Regions from separate parts of the Clostridium sp. Marseille-P299 genome, predicted to be linked through region 2. Evidence: predicted binding sites of a transcription regulator. Region 2 holds the regulator's gene; each other region holds the start of a gene.
The links. Region 2 encodes Rex, which represses fermentation and respiration genes when NADH is low (regulators of the CRP and FNR family bind a similar motif). Its sites were predicted from a motif close to ATTGTTAANNNNTTAACAAT; they were not measured.

Region 1 (4,222 bases), on a different contig from region 2:
AGGTTCCTTTTTATATTTACGAGAAGGTATTAGGGAAAATTATTTACCGTAGTATACTTTTAAATATATTTCTTTAATTTCTTTCATTAAAGGATATCTTGGGTTAGCACCAGTACATTGATCATCAAATGCCTGTTCAACCATTTCATCAAGTGTTTCTAAGAATTGTTTTTCATCAACACCATAATCCTTAATTGTCTTTTTAATTCCTACACGTTCTTTCAATTCATCAATAGCAATTAGTAAGTTATTGAATTTTTCTTCATCATTCTTACCTTGAATGCCTAAGAAACTAGCACACTCAGCGTATCTTTCAAGTGCATGTGGATACTGATATTGAGAGAAAGTACCCATCTTTGTAGGAACGTTAGTTGCATTAAATTTCATTACTTCATTAATTAAAAGGGCATTAGCAACACCATGTGGTAAGTGGTGGAACGCACCTAATTTATGAGCCATTGAGTGGCAGATACCTAAGAATGCGTTAGCAAATGCCATACCAGCAAGTGTAGAAGCATCGGCCATCTTCTCTCTTGCAATAGGGTCTTCAGCACCTAATTCATAAGCTCTTGGAAGATATGCAAAGATATTCTTCATCGCTTTTAAGGCAAGGCCATCCGTATAATCTGTTGCCATAATAGAAGCATAAGCCTCAAGAGCATGTGTAAGAGCATCGATACCAGAAGCAGAGGTTAAGCCCTTAGGTTGATTTAACATTAAATCAGCATCTACAATTGCCATCTTAGGAAGTAATTCATAGTCTGCAAGAGGATATTTAACGCCTGTTCTCTCATCTGTGATAACTGCGAAAGGTGTTACTTCAGAACCAGTACCAGAGGAGGTTGGGATGGCTATAAAGTAAGCTTTTTCACCCATTTTAGGGAAGCTATATACACGCTTTCTAATATCCATAAAACGCATTGCTAAGTCTAGGAAATCTACTTCTGGATGTTCATACATTACCCACATAATTTTACCTGCATCCATAGCAGAACCACCACCAAGAGCAATAATGCAATCTGGCTGGAATAATCTCATAGCTTCTGCGCCTTCAGTAGCACATGCTAGAGATGGGTCTGGAGCAACATTATAAAATGTAGTATGAGTGATTCCCATCTCATCTAATTTATCTGTAACACATTTTGTGTAACCGTTTTTATATAAGAATTCATCTGTTACAATAAATACTTTTTTCTTACCCATTACGTTCTTTAATTCATCAAGAGCGACTGGAAGGCAGCCCTTCTTAAAGTAAACCTTTTCTGGTGCTCTAAACCAAAGCATATTTTCTCTCCTCTCAGCAACTGTCTTAATGTTGATTAAGTGTTTTACACCAACATTTTCGGAAACAGAGTTACCACCCCATGAGCCACAACCAAGTGTTAAGGAAGGAGCTAATTTAAAGTTATATAAATCGCCGATTCCACCATGAGAAGAAGGAGTGTTTACAAGGATTCTACATGTTTTCATTGCATTAGAGAATTTATCAATCTTTTCTTTGCCTGTACCAACATTGATATAGATTGAAGATGTATGACCATAACCACCATCTGCTACTAATTTCTCAGCTTTTGTAACTGCATCATCAAAGGATTTTGATTTATACATTGCAAGAACTGGAGATAATTTTTCATGAGCAAGTTCTTCTTCTAATTCAACAGATTCAGCTTCACCGATTAATATCTTAGTAGTTTCAGGAACTGTAAATCCAGCTAAGTTTGCAATTGTGTGCGCGCTTTGGCCTACAATTTTTGCATTAAGTGCACCGTTGATAAGGATTGTTTTACGTAACTTATCGGTTTCTTCTTTATTACAAATGTGGCAACCGCGATCTTTAAATTCTTTCTTTGTTACCTCATAAATTTTATCACTAACAATAACTGCTTGCTCAGAAGCACAAATCATACCATTATCAAATGTTTTAGAATGAATAATAGAGTTAACGGCTAAGCGAACATCACAAGATTCATCCATAATAACTGGTGTATTACCTGCACCAACGCCAAGTGCTGGTTTACCGGAGGAATAAGCTGCTTTTACCATACCAGGACCGCCGGTCGCTAGAATAATATCAGCGCTCTTCATAACTTCATTGGTTAATTCAAGAGATGGAACATCAATCCAAGCAATAATTCCTTTTGGTGCGCCTGCAGCTACAGCAGCATCTAAAACAACCTTTGCAGCAGCGATTGTGGAATTCTTTGCACGTGGATGAGGACTGATGATGATTGCATTTCTTGTTTTTAAGCTGATTAATGTCTTAAAAATAGCAGTAGAAGTTGGATTTGTTGTTGGAATTACAGCAGCAATAACACCAATTGGTTCTGCTATTTTCTTAATACCAAAACTAGAATCCTCTTCAATAACGCCACAAGTTTTTGTATCCTTATATGCGTTATAGATGTATTCTGCCGCATAGTGGTTTTTGATAACTTTATCTTCTACAATACCCATACCTGTTTCTTCAACAGCCATTTTTGCTAACGGAATTCTTTGTTTGTTTGCTGCCATTGCAGCTGCAAAAAATATTTTATCAACTTGCTCTTGCGTATAAGTAGCAAACTCTCTTTGTGCCTCTCTTAATTCTGCCAACTTTGTGATTAAAGTATCAATGCTATCTACAAGAGTTGTTTCATTTACCATTTCTTTCCTAGCCATTATATTATCCTCCTATAAATTTGGTCTCCATTACATATCGGTTACAATAGAAATTTGTCTGATTGTGCGGTTGCAATAGAAAAAGCAACAATTTCAGTTACTTGTAAGTAAATCAATTATTAATAAAGATGTTAAAAAATTAACAAACTTGATTACGCAATATCAATCATATTTGAACAAGGCCATTGTATAACAGTGTTAAAAAATTGTCAATGTTTATATCTCACAAATAAAATGTTAATAAAAACCGATTTATGGTAAAAATAAATAGAAGTAATAATAAAAATTAAAACAAAAAAGTAATGACAAAAGATAGCTTGAATAATCACTTAACTTTTACAAAATAGTTATTTAAAATCAAAGCTAAGTTGTTCATAAGATTCTTTTTGTTTTGAGGATACTTTCTCTTTCCAAAGAAGTCTTGGCGTGTGATTTATTATATTAAGTGCATCATTATAGTTTAAAATAAAAGCTTCTACCTCTGTTTGGCTTAATATAATAGGCATACGATGGTGAATTTCTTTCATAGAGTCATTTGCAGCAGTAGTTAAGATAACAAATCGTTCACCTTCATTAAACACTTGATAAAGGCCCCCCATGTAAAGAATCCTTTCCTCTGGATTTTTAAAATAGTACTTTTGCTTATCTCCATTGCGATTCCATTCAAAAAATCCACTGGAGGGTATTGCAACTCGCTTCGTTAGTAAAGGTTCTGAAAATAGTCGTTTTTCACTTGCAGATTCGCTTCTTGCATTAATAATGACTTCTTTACCTTTAAAACCAGGAAATCCCCAAGTCATTGCTTTTGGAACTAAAGAGTCTTTTTCGTTGGTGAGAATAGCTACAGTATTTGTAGGATAGATCTCGCCAGTTTTTAAGTTTTTTTCGTTTTGAAAACGTTCATCCAAACGTCTAACGATACGAAGAATCTCCTCATTATCTTCTTCCTCAATATAAAATCTACCGCACATATATATCTCCTTCTACCTTTTTGGGCTCATTTTTTTGCACATATCACTACTGAAATTATAGCACAATTTGGCTGAAAATTATTCTACTTTTCTTAATGCTACTTTTTTTATCTCTCCTTTAACTTATTTTTTTGGTCAAAGTTCGATATTTTATCTTTATAAAACTTAAAATATTACTGGTAAATTCTATAACTATAAGTAAGAAATTTGTGATTTTTTATTCTTGATAAACTTAAATTTTATCTTGATTTAATAAAAAGATTAATAAATGTTAAACTTAATTAAAGTAAAATTGGATAATAAATTTAATAGAAAAAAATGTAATACAAACCAGTAAATTAGCTTAATTAATAATAATCTTATATTTACAAAGAACATATGTTCTGATATAATAGACGTACATATGTTCGATTGAAAAGAGGTGTAATAGCATGCAGACGAATGTACCAGTGGATATGATATTTGTTTGTAATACGTTAGGAGAAGTAAAACCAATGCGATTCCGGTTAGAAAATGAGCTGCATGAAAGAGTAACTGTAGATATTAATGAAATACTATATAGAAAAGAGGCAAAGCCTTCAGGAGTCCGTATT
Region 2 (4,222 bases):
ATATGGGTAGGTATCTTGGATCTCATCAAAAATCGTTTTGTTCATATTAAGAACATGATGCTCCTGGTCGTAGTAACCAATATGCACTTTTGCACCTGGTTTTATTTCACCTGCATCCGCTTGTATGATTTGATTGATAATTTTTAAAATAGTAGTTTTTCCAGTACCATTATTACCAATGATTGCGATTTTCTCACCACGCTTAATTTCAAAATCCAAATCTTCAAATAATAAATGATTGCCAAAGGATTTTTTTAGTCCTTTTACGGTCAAGACATCATTTCCACTCATAATGTTTGGCTCTAATTGAATGTTCATTTCAGCATTTAGAGTCACCGGCTTATCAAGACGTTCTATTTTATTTAACATCTTTTCACGGCTTTCCGCACGCTTTATGGATTTTTCGCGGTTAAAAGATTTGAGTTTGGCAATGACTTCTTCTTGATGTTTGATTTCTTTTTGTTGATTTAGGTAATGGTGAATCATTGTTTCACGAAGCTGTTCTTTTTTCGTCGCATAGTCGGTGTAATTACCTTCAAAGACAGTTGCCTTTGTATTTTCTAATTCAACAACTTTGGTGACAACCTTGTTTAAAAAATAACGGTCATGGGCAATTACTATAACAGAGCCATTATAATTAACTAAAAAGGTTTCAAGCCAAGCAATAGATTCCATATCTAAGTGGTTTGTTGGCTCGTCTAGTAAAATTAAATCGGGATTACTAAGAAGTAATTTACCTAAGGAAACTCGTGTCTTTTGACCTCCAGATAGAGTAGAAACTTTTTTATCAAATTCGTCTTCAGTAAAACCAAGACCTTTTAAAACACCGATTACTTCACTTTTATATGCATAGCCATTCTTTAATTCAAATTCATGAGTAAGCCTAGTGTAGGTATTAAGTAAACGATCGAGTTCAACACCAGTCACAGATTTCATTTCTAATTCTAGAGAACGAATTTGTTCTTCCATACGAATAACATCTGCTTTAATACTTAAAACTTCATCATAAATTGTATTATCAGTAGCTAAATCTTGATGCTGAGCTAAATATCCAACGCTACAGCCTTTCGAAAATATAACATCTCCCTCATCAGAAGATATTTCATTCATAATTATTTTAAATAAAGTGGATTTACCAGCACCGTTAATGCCGACAATCGCGACTTTTTCACGTTCATTTACATGAAAGGACACCTTATCTAAGATAACGGTTGTTCCATAACTTTTGCTTATATTATTACATGCTAATATCATGACGGACTCCTTTAATTACTACTAAAATAGAGCATACTTGTCCTTTATTGTAGCAAAGAAAACGAAAAGCGTCAATTATCTTCCCTTGTGAGAAAGGAATCTACCATGGGATAAAAGCTTATGTAAAAAAACAAGTATTACATAGGAGATTTCCTGTAATACTATATAAATAGTGAGAAAATTGTTACCCGTATGGTAGATAAAATGATATCCGAAACTAAAAACTTCTTATTATAATGTAACTTGCGTTTGACGAGATTCATCCATTTCGTTATAATAGGTATAATGAAAATGCTTCTCATAAAGCAATTTTATAGTATAAAGTACTTGTTTTGAGTGTAATAGTATCATTATTTCAAAGTGAAAATAGTGCTGGATATTGGCGAAAAAAGCAAGAAAACAAAGGATTTAGATACATTGACATATTATTAACGATTCACTATAATTATACTATAAAGGAACCGAACGTTAATAGTATAATTAAGGAGGTTTACATGTACGATAAGGCGATATCATCAGCAGTTATTAAAAGACTGCCACGTTATTACAGGTATTTAGGGGAATTACTTGAAAATGACGTTGTTCGAATTTCATCGAAGGAATTAAGTGAGAAAATGAACGTGACCGCATCGCAAATCCGTCAGGATTTGAATAACTTCGGAGGTTTCGGACAGCAGGGGTATGGGTATAATGTGGAGTATTTATACACCGAAATTGGGAAAATCCTAGGACTTGATAAAAAATATAATGTTATCATTATAGGCGCAGGTAATCTAGGGCAAGCATTAGCAAATTACACTGATTTTGAACGTCGAGGATTTTATATTAGTGGTATCTTTGATGTAAATCCAAGACTTGTTGGAATTTCAATTCGTGGAATCGAAATTCGTTTAATGGATGAATTAGAAGAGTTTGTTAAGAATAATACAGTAAATATAGCGGCACTTACAATTCCAAAGGCAAAAGCACCACAAGTTGCCGCAGAATTAGTACGTTTAGGAATTCATGCAATATGGAATTTTGCACCTACAGATTTACATTTACCAAAGGATGTAATGGTGGAGAATGTTCACTTGGCAGAATCTTTAATGCGACTATCCTATAATTTAAAAGCAGCAGAAGAGGTAATGTCATCAAAAAACAGTGAAAGATAACGAGCTTTTGGGGGGATGTTCTTGCGAAAATTAAATAATAATAATGAGGGTAAAATTGACTTTACAGAGATATTTCGTAATAAGAAGATTCCTATTCTTACATTAGATGAGCGATGGCTTGCATTATTTCCTGAGCAAGAGATGTCAGTAGGCATGAAACAATTACGAGATAAATTGAATAATTTACTAAAGAAACAAGGAAAAACAGTGGATGAAATCAAGAATTTAAAACGTGTGAAGAAAAACCTGATGCAGGAAATTGTTGATAACATGGAAATTGATAATTCCTTACTTGGTAAAATTAAAGGTAAAAAATTAGAGAAGAATCAAAAGTTAATTTTAAATATAAAAGATGAACTTTTAGAAAGAGAAGATCAGTTAGCGGATCTTCCCTATGAAATAAGGAATGCGAATGCAGAGCTAATGAGTGCTAGTGCTTTAATTTGCTATGAGAAATTAGAACATAATAACAAGCAAGTAAAGCAGTTAGAGGAAAGCATTGCAAGTATGCGCATTCAATTAAAAGAGATGATACTTAAAAAGCAAGACTTAGAAACAGAGACGAATGCAATCTATACTTATATGCACGATGTTCTAGGCGCTAAAACGATGGAATTTTTGGATGATGAAATATTAAATGAATAAAACTAAAACCGTCGATCAAATCATAAGAAAGCCGTTGCTAAGATATTTGGCATCGGCTTTTGTAATATCTAGTAAATGAAATCGTTTGTTATTTATCTTGTTTCTATTTAAATTAAATCTCTTGAATCAATATTGTTTGAAAGGGCTGCCATTACAAGATTCATGTATCTTGTAGCAGTAAAAGGGTATAATTATGAAATACGCAGTTAATTCAGATGAAATGAAACAAATTGACTCTTATACGATTGAACAAATTGGAATTCCTTCTCTAGTTTTAATGGAGAGAGCAGCATTAAAGGTGGTTTCTCATATAGAGAGTGTAGCAAAAAAAGAAAATAGTATAGCGGTAGTATGTGGTACGGGCAACAATGGCGGTGATGGAATTGCTATTGCTCGTATTTTGTATATACAAGGCTATAAAGTTGATTTAATTATTCTTGGAAATTTGGAAAAACTCACAAAAGAATCGGAAATACAACTTTCAATTGTTAAAAAATTGGGCATATCCATTAGGTCCAAATTAGAATCCAATGAATATAATATTATTGTTGACGCAATGTTTGGAATCGGTCTACAAAGAGAAATTGAAGGAGTCTATAAAGAAACAATTGAAAAAATTAACTCTTTAAGAGCCTATATTGTGGCCGTTGATATTCCTTCTGGAGTAGATGCAAATACAGGAAAAATTAAAAATGTTGCAATTAAGGCAGATGTTACAGTTACCTTTGGTGAAAACAAGCTGGGATTACTCTTGTACCCAGGAGCTTTCCATGTTGGAAAAGTTATCGTTGAAGACATTGGTTTTCCTAGGGTAGCAGTAGAAAACGTTTCGCCTAAATATCATTATTTTGAAAAGGATGATCTAAGAAAACTACCAAAACGTTCTTCTTATTCCAATAAAGGAAGCTATGGTAAGGTATTAATTATTGCAGGTTCCACCAATATGACAGGGGCTGCTTATCTTTCGGCGAACGCTGCATATAAAATGGGCTGTGGTCTTGTAAAAGTGTTAACTTCAAGATCAGGAGTCGAAGTAATACGTACCCTTTTACCGGAAGCAATCTATGCTTGTTATGAAGATAATAATTCAGAAACTATTTTAAAAGAATCCATACAGTGGGCAGATGCTATTGTGATAGGCCCTGGCTTATCAACAGGTGAGCTGGCTG
Region 3 (4,222 bases), 1.8 Mb from region 2:
TCCATTATGCCTGGAACCCAAGTATCATACCAAAACATGTCTACTCCATCGATTTCATTGACAAAGCAAACACCAGCATATGCAAGCTCCATAAGCAGCTTATAAGTTTCTTCTTCTGTTTTGTTACACTTTTTTGCAAGTTCCTTTGCGCTAGCCTTCTTTCGCATTTCCATACATAGTGCTACCTCGGCCATCTCCTCTGATACAACAGGCTCAAGTATTATATATTCTGGATCCGTAGATTTTATCTCATTTTTTGCCCCACGCTTTTTATTACTAATATGATTCGCAAGATCTAATACCTTTTCCTTTACCATGGTTACCCTCTCCATCTACGAAATATTAATTATTCCTTACAATACCATGACTCTTTTAGGACTCTATTTGGACTACTTCCACTTCTTAACTTCTTAACTTCTTAACTTCTTAACTTCTTAACTTTTTCACATCTTACTCTTTCCACTGTTTAACTTCATCACGAATCCAATCTGCAAATAAATCGATTCCTTCTCCTGTTCTAGCGGATATTGGTATGATTTTAACCTTTGGGTTTCTTTCTTTTACTCTCTTAATACACTCCTCTAAATCAAAGTCAAAATAAGGAAGAGTATCTATTTTGTTAATTAATAACACATCAACAACAGAAAACATCAAAGGATATTTTAATGGCTTATCATCACCTTCTGGTACACTAAGTATCATTGCATTTTTAGAAGAACCTGTATCAAATTCTGCTGGACATACTAAATTACCTACATTCTCTAAAATAACAAGATCCAAATTCTCAGTGCCTAAGCCGTTTAGCCCTTGCTTTGTCATATCTGCATCCAAATGACACATTCCACCCGTGTGAAGCTGTATCACCTTTACTCCTGTTTTAGAAATTGTGTGAGCATCTACATCCGAGTCAATATCTGCCTCCATAACACCAATTTTTAATTCCTCTTTTAAAGCTTCAATGGTTTTTGTTAAAGTTGTTGTTTTTCCTGCTCCTGGCGAGGACATTAGATTTAGAAGAAACATCTTTTTTTCTTTCAATTCATTCCGTAATAGATCTGCTTGTTTGTTATTATTATCAAATACGTTTTGCTTAATTTCAAGAATTTTAAACTCGCTCATTACTAGATCCCCTTTTCATTTAAAATTATGTGTATACGAAGAGTGACAATGTCTGTGACAAAAACATATATAAATAAGCTTTAATTATTTGGTAAATGCCTTGGATACATATTAAATATAAATGTTAATTATTTAGCGAATACTTGATTACATATGAATATAATGTTATTTATTTAACGTATGCCTTAAACACATATGAAATATAATGTTAATTATTTAGCGTATGCCTTAAATACATATGAAATATAAGTGTATTTAGCATATGCCTTTAAAACATATGAAACTATAATCTTGAATTATCTAGCTAATACCTTGACTTCCTTATATTTCGCAAGATCTGTATATAGTTCTCCTTTATATGGATTTCGTTTTGTTTTCTTAACCTTATAAATCATATAAACGAATACTCCAATGTTCGCTAAAAGTGCTAGAAAACTAAAAATAAACAATGGTGTTTCATTATAAGAAGATGCTACTGCGAATTTACCTTCATCTATAAACGCTGGGAACGTCTGAGCAAACATACACCACAGCGCTAAGGTATGTGCACGGTGCTGTAACCACGCCCCTTTGCCTAGTGTAAATGCACAAAGTGTTGGTACTAACAATAACGCAAATCCGCAGTACCAAGCATGCCCTGGCAAGCAATTGTATGTATAAGCAAAGTTCCATAGATCATAAGCAATTATCCAAAACCACAGCATATCGGGCCAAAGCATATCTTGACTGTTATCATTTTTCGTTTTCTTACGGATACAAATTCCTAACCAACCTGTAATCGTAATGATATTTAAAATTCCTGCAATTGCATTCATAAAGTTCCAACTACCACCAAGTACATACATCGTTCCATCCGATAAAATACCGCCACTTTTATATTGCGTACCAATTTGTATGTCTCTAGCAACAGCTTCGCATATGTTGATTGCAAGAATTAATGGTGGAAAGCATAAGGCCCACTTTTTATCTGACAATCTCCATTCTTTCCCCGTCTTTTTATCCTTCCCATGAACATAGCGAATACACCAAAATCCGATGCACCCTGCGGTTGCTGAATATACTTTAGCAAGGTGAAACCAATCCGTATAAGTCGTGTCTTTTAATGCTGTAAACCATAGGACGGATAAAAAAATCGGGAGGACAATAAAACAAACAAAACTACCATACTTATTTCTTCTTGAAAACTCATTGAGTAGAAATAAAGCTACAAAAACTAGTATCCAAACTAGCCAAACTTGAATTGCTGTTGCACCTGCATCGTAATTAAATCGAAACATATCATGCTCTCCTTTTTATCTTCCACTTTCTCAGCTGTGGTCATACCAGTTGGAAAATAGTGTTATACTTTGTTATAATATTAACATTCTGTGCTATGATAGTCAATCTTAATAGTGCAATAATTTACATATTTTAATAATTTTCCCTTGTTTTTATCTAATTTTACCAGTACAATCTAATTATAATATTTGTGGTATGTGGTCATACCAAATCCATGAACTAAAACTAACATATATCTCAATTAATTGAAGCTATAAAAGGCAAGATGGAGGTTTCTATGGAATTTTCAAAATTAAGTGCACCATCCTTAAAAGAACTATTTGTAACACAACTTGAACACATGATCTTATCAGGTAAATTAAAAATTGGAGAAAAACTTCCTCCAGAACGACAATTAGCAGAAGTTATGCAAGTTAGTCGTGCGGTTGTAAATGGAGGTATCTCTGAATTAGAGAAGAAAGGTTTCTTAATTATTAAACCAAGAGTCGGCACTTTCATAGCAGACTATAGACGTAATGGAACTTTAGATACCTTAATTTCAATAATGAATTATAATGGAGGTCGATTGCGAGATGAAGAAATTCGATCAATCCTTGAAGTTCGGATTGCACTTGAAACACTTGCAGTAAAATTACTTATGCCAAAAATTACTCCCGAAGATATTCATTTACTTTATGAAAAAGCAGAACAAATTAAAAATGCCGATTCAATAACCAAGGCATCCGAGGCAGCCTTTGATTTTCAACATGAGTTAGCTTTTTTATCAGGGAATACTCTTCTCCCACTTATCTTTCATTCTTTTAAAGTTGCCGTTCTTACTCTTTGGGAACGTTTTTGCACCTTGTATGGCATTGACGCACTTTATAATAACACCGCTACATTAATCTCCCTTATAAGTAATGGTGATACTGAGAAAGCTCTTCAATGGATCAACGAATCGGTTGATAATAGTATCCATGGTAGTCGGCCAATTTATTATTCTTAAATACTATGCTAAATCAAAAGAACTATAAAATTATTAAGCAAAAAGGATTTGAGTAGATTTAAAAAGACTGAAAAAGAAGTGTTTATTCGTTTCTAGCAATAAACACTTCTTTCTCTAATTCAATAATTTAAGAAAAATCATGTTCTCACGCAACCAAAATCAATTTTTAACGAGATATAGAGTGAATACGTATAACAGGGAGAAAGGAGGTTCACCTATGCAAGATCAAATGATTGTCGAACTCTACTTGCAGCGAGACGAATCAGCGATTCAAGAAACAGAAAAATCATATGGCAATTATCTTCGAGCGATTGCTTACAACATTCTTTCAAACATTGAAGATAGCAAGGAAAGTGTAAATGATACCTATCTAAATGTATGGAATTCCATACCACCGCATAAGCCAAATATTCTTTCTACTTACCTAGTAAAACTAACCCGTCGGGCATCCATTGACATCTACCGAAAGCGAAATCGAGATAAACGAAAGGCTTCTGAATATGCTATTTCACTTTCTGAATTAGATGACTGTGTTTCTAAAGGTGATACTACCGCGCAGAGTGTAGATTTGAATATCCTGGCAAAAGAAATCAATATCTATCTCCGCACATTGTCAGAAGAAGCAAGAAACACATTCATTGGAAGATATTATTTTATGGACTCTATTCGTGATATTTCGGCTTATTATGGAATGAGTCAATCTAAAGTAAAAAGCATGCTACACAGAACAAGAATCGGCTTGAGAACTTATTTAGAACAGGGGGGATTTGATTTATGAAAAATGAATTTATCAGTGATGCTTTAGATCTATTAGATGATGATATAATTATAGAAACCGCT

Region 1: a site for Rex is predicted at 2,853-2,872, ahead of adhE (bifunctional acetaldehyde-CoA/alcohol dehydrogenase). Genes of this name have one in related genera too.
Region 3: a site for Rex is predicted at 2,465-2,484, ahead of BN4220_RS17670 (DUF5692 family protein). Genes of this name have one in related genera too.

Annotation. Positions count from the first base shown of each region.
Region 1 covers NZ_FJVE01000005.1:413,457-417,678, reverse strand. The annotation lists gene adhE (bifunctional acetaldehyde-CoA/alcohol dehydrogenase) at 40-2,658, opposite strand; gene BN4220_RS03660 (SOS response-associated peptidase) at 3,006-3,629, opposite strand; gene BN4220_RS03655 (hypothetical protein) at 4,061-4,222, shown strand, end outside.
Region 2 covers NZ_FJVE01000007.1:430,122-434,343, forward strand. The annotation lists gene abc-f (ribosomal protection-like ABC-F family protein) at 1-1,254, opposite strand, end outside; gene BN4220_RS10130 (redox-sensing transcriptional repressor Rex) at 1,749-2,408, shown strand; gene BN4220_RS10135 (hypothetical protein) at 2,430-3,053, shown strand; gene BN4220_RS10140 (bifunctional ADP-dependent NAD(P)H-hydrate dehydratase/NAD(P)H-hydrate epimerase) at 3,247-4,222, shown strand, end outside.
Region 3 covers NZ_FJVE01000007.1:2,219,559-2,223,780, forward strand. The annotation lists gene BN4220_RS20580 (FAD-dependent oxidoreductase) at 1-317, opposite strand, end outside; gene hypB (hydrogenase nickel incorporation protein HypB) at 451-1,119, opposite strand; gene BN4220_RS17670 (DUF5692 family protein) at 1,416-2,396, opposite strand; gene BN4220_RS17675 (FadR/GntR family transcriptional regulator) at 2,675-3,382, shown strand; gene BN4220_RS17680 (RNA polymerase sigma factor) at 3,600-4,160, shown strand; gene BN4220_RS17685 (hypothetical protein) at 4,157-4,222, shown strand, end outside.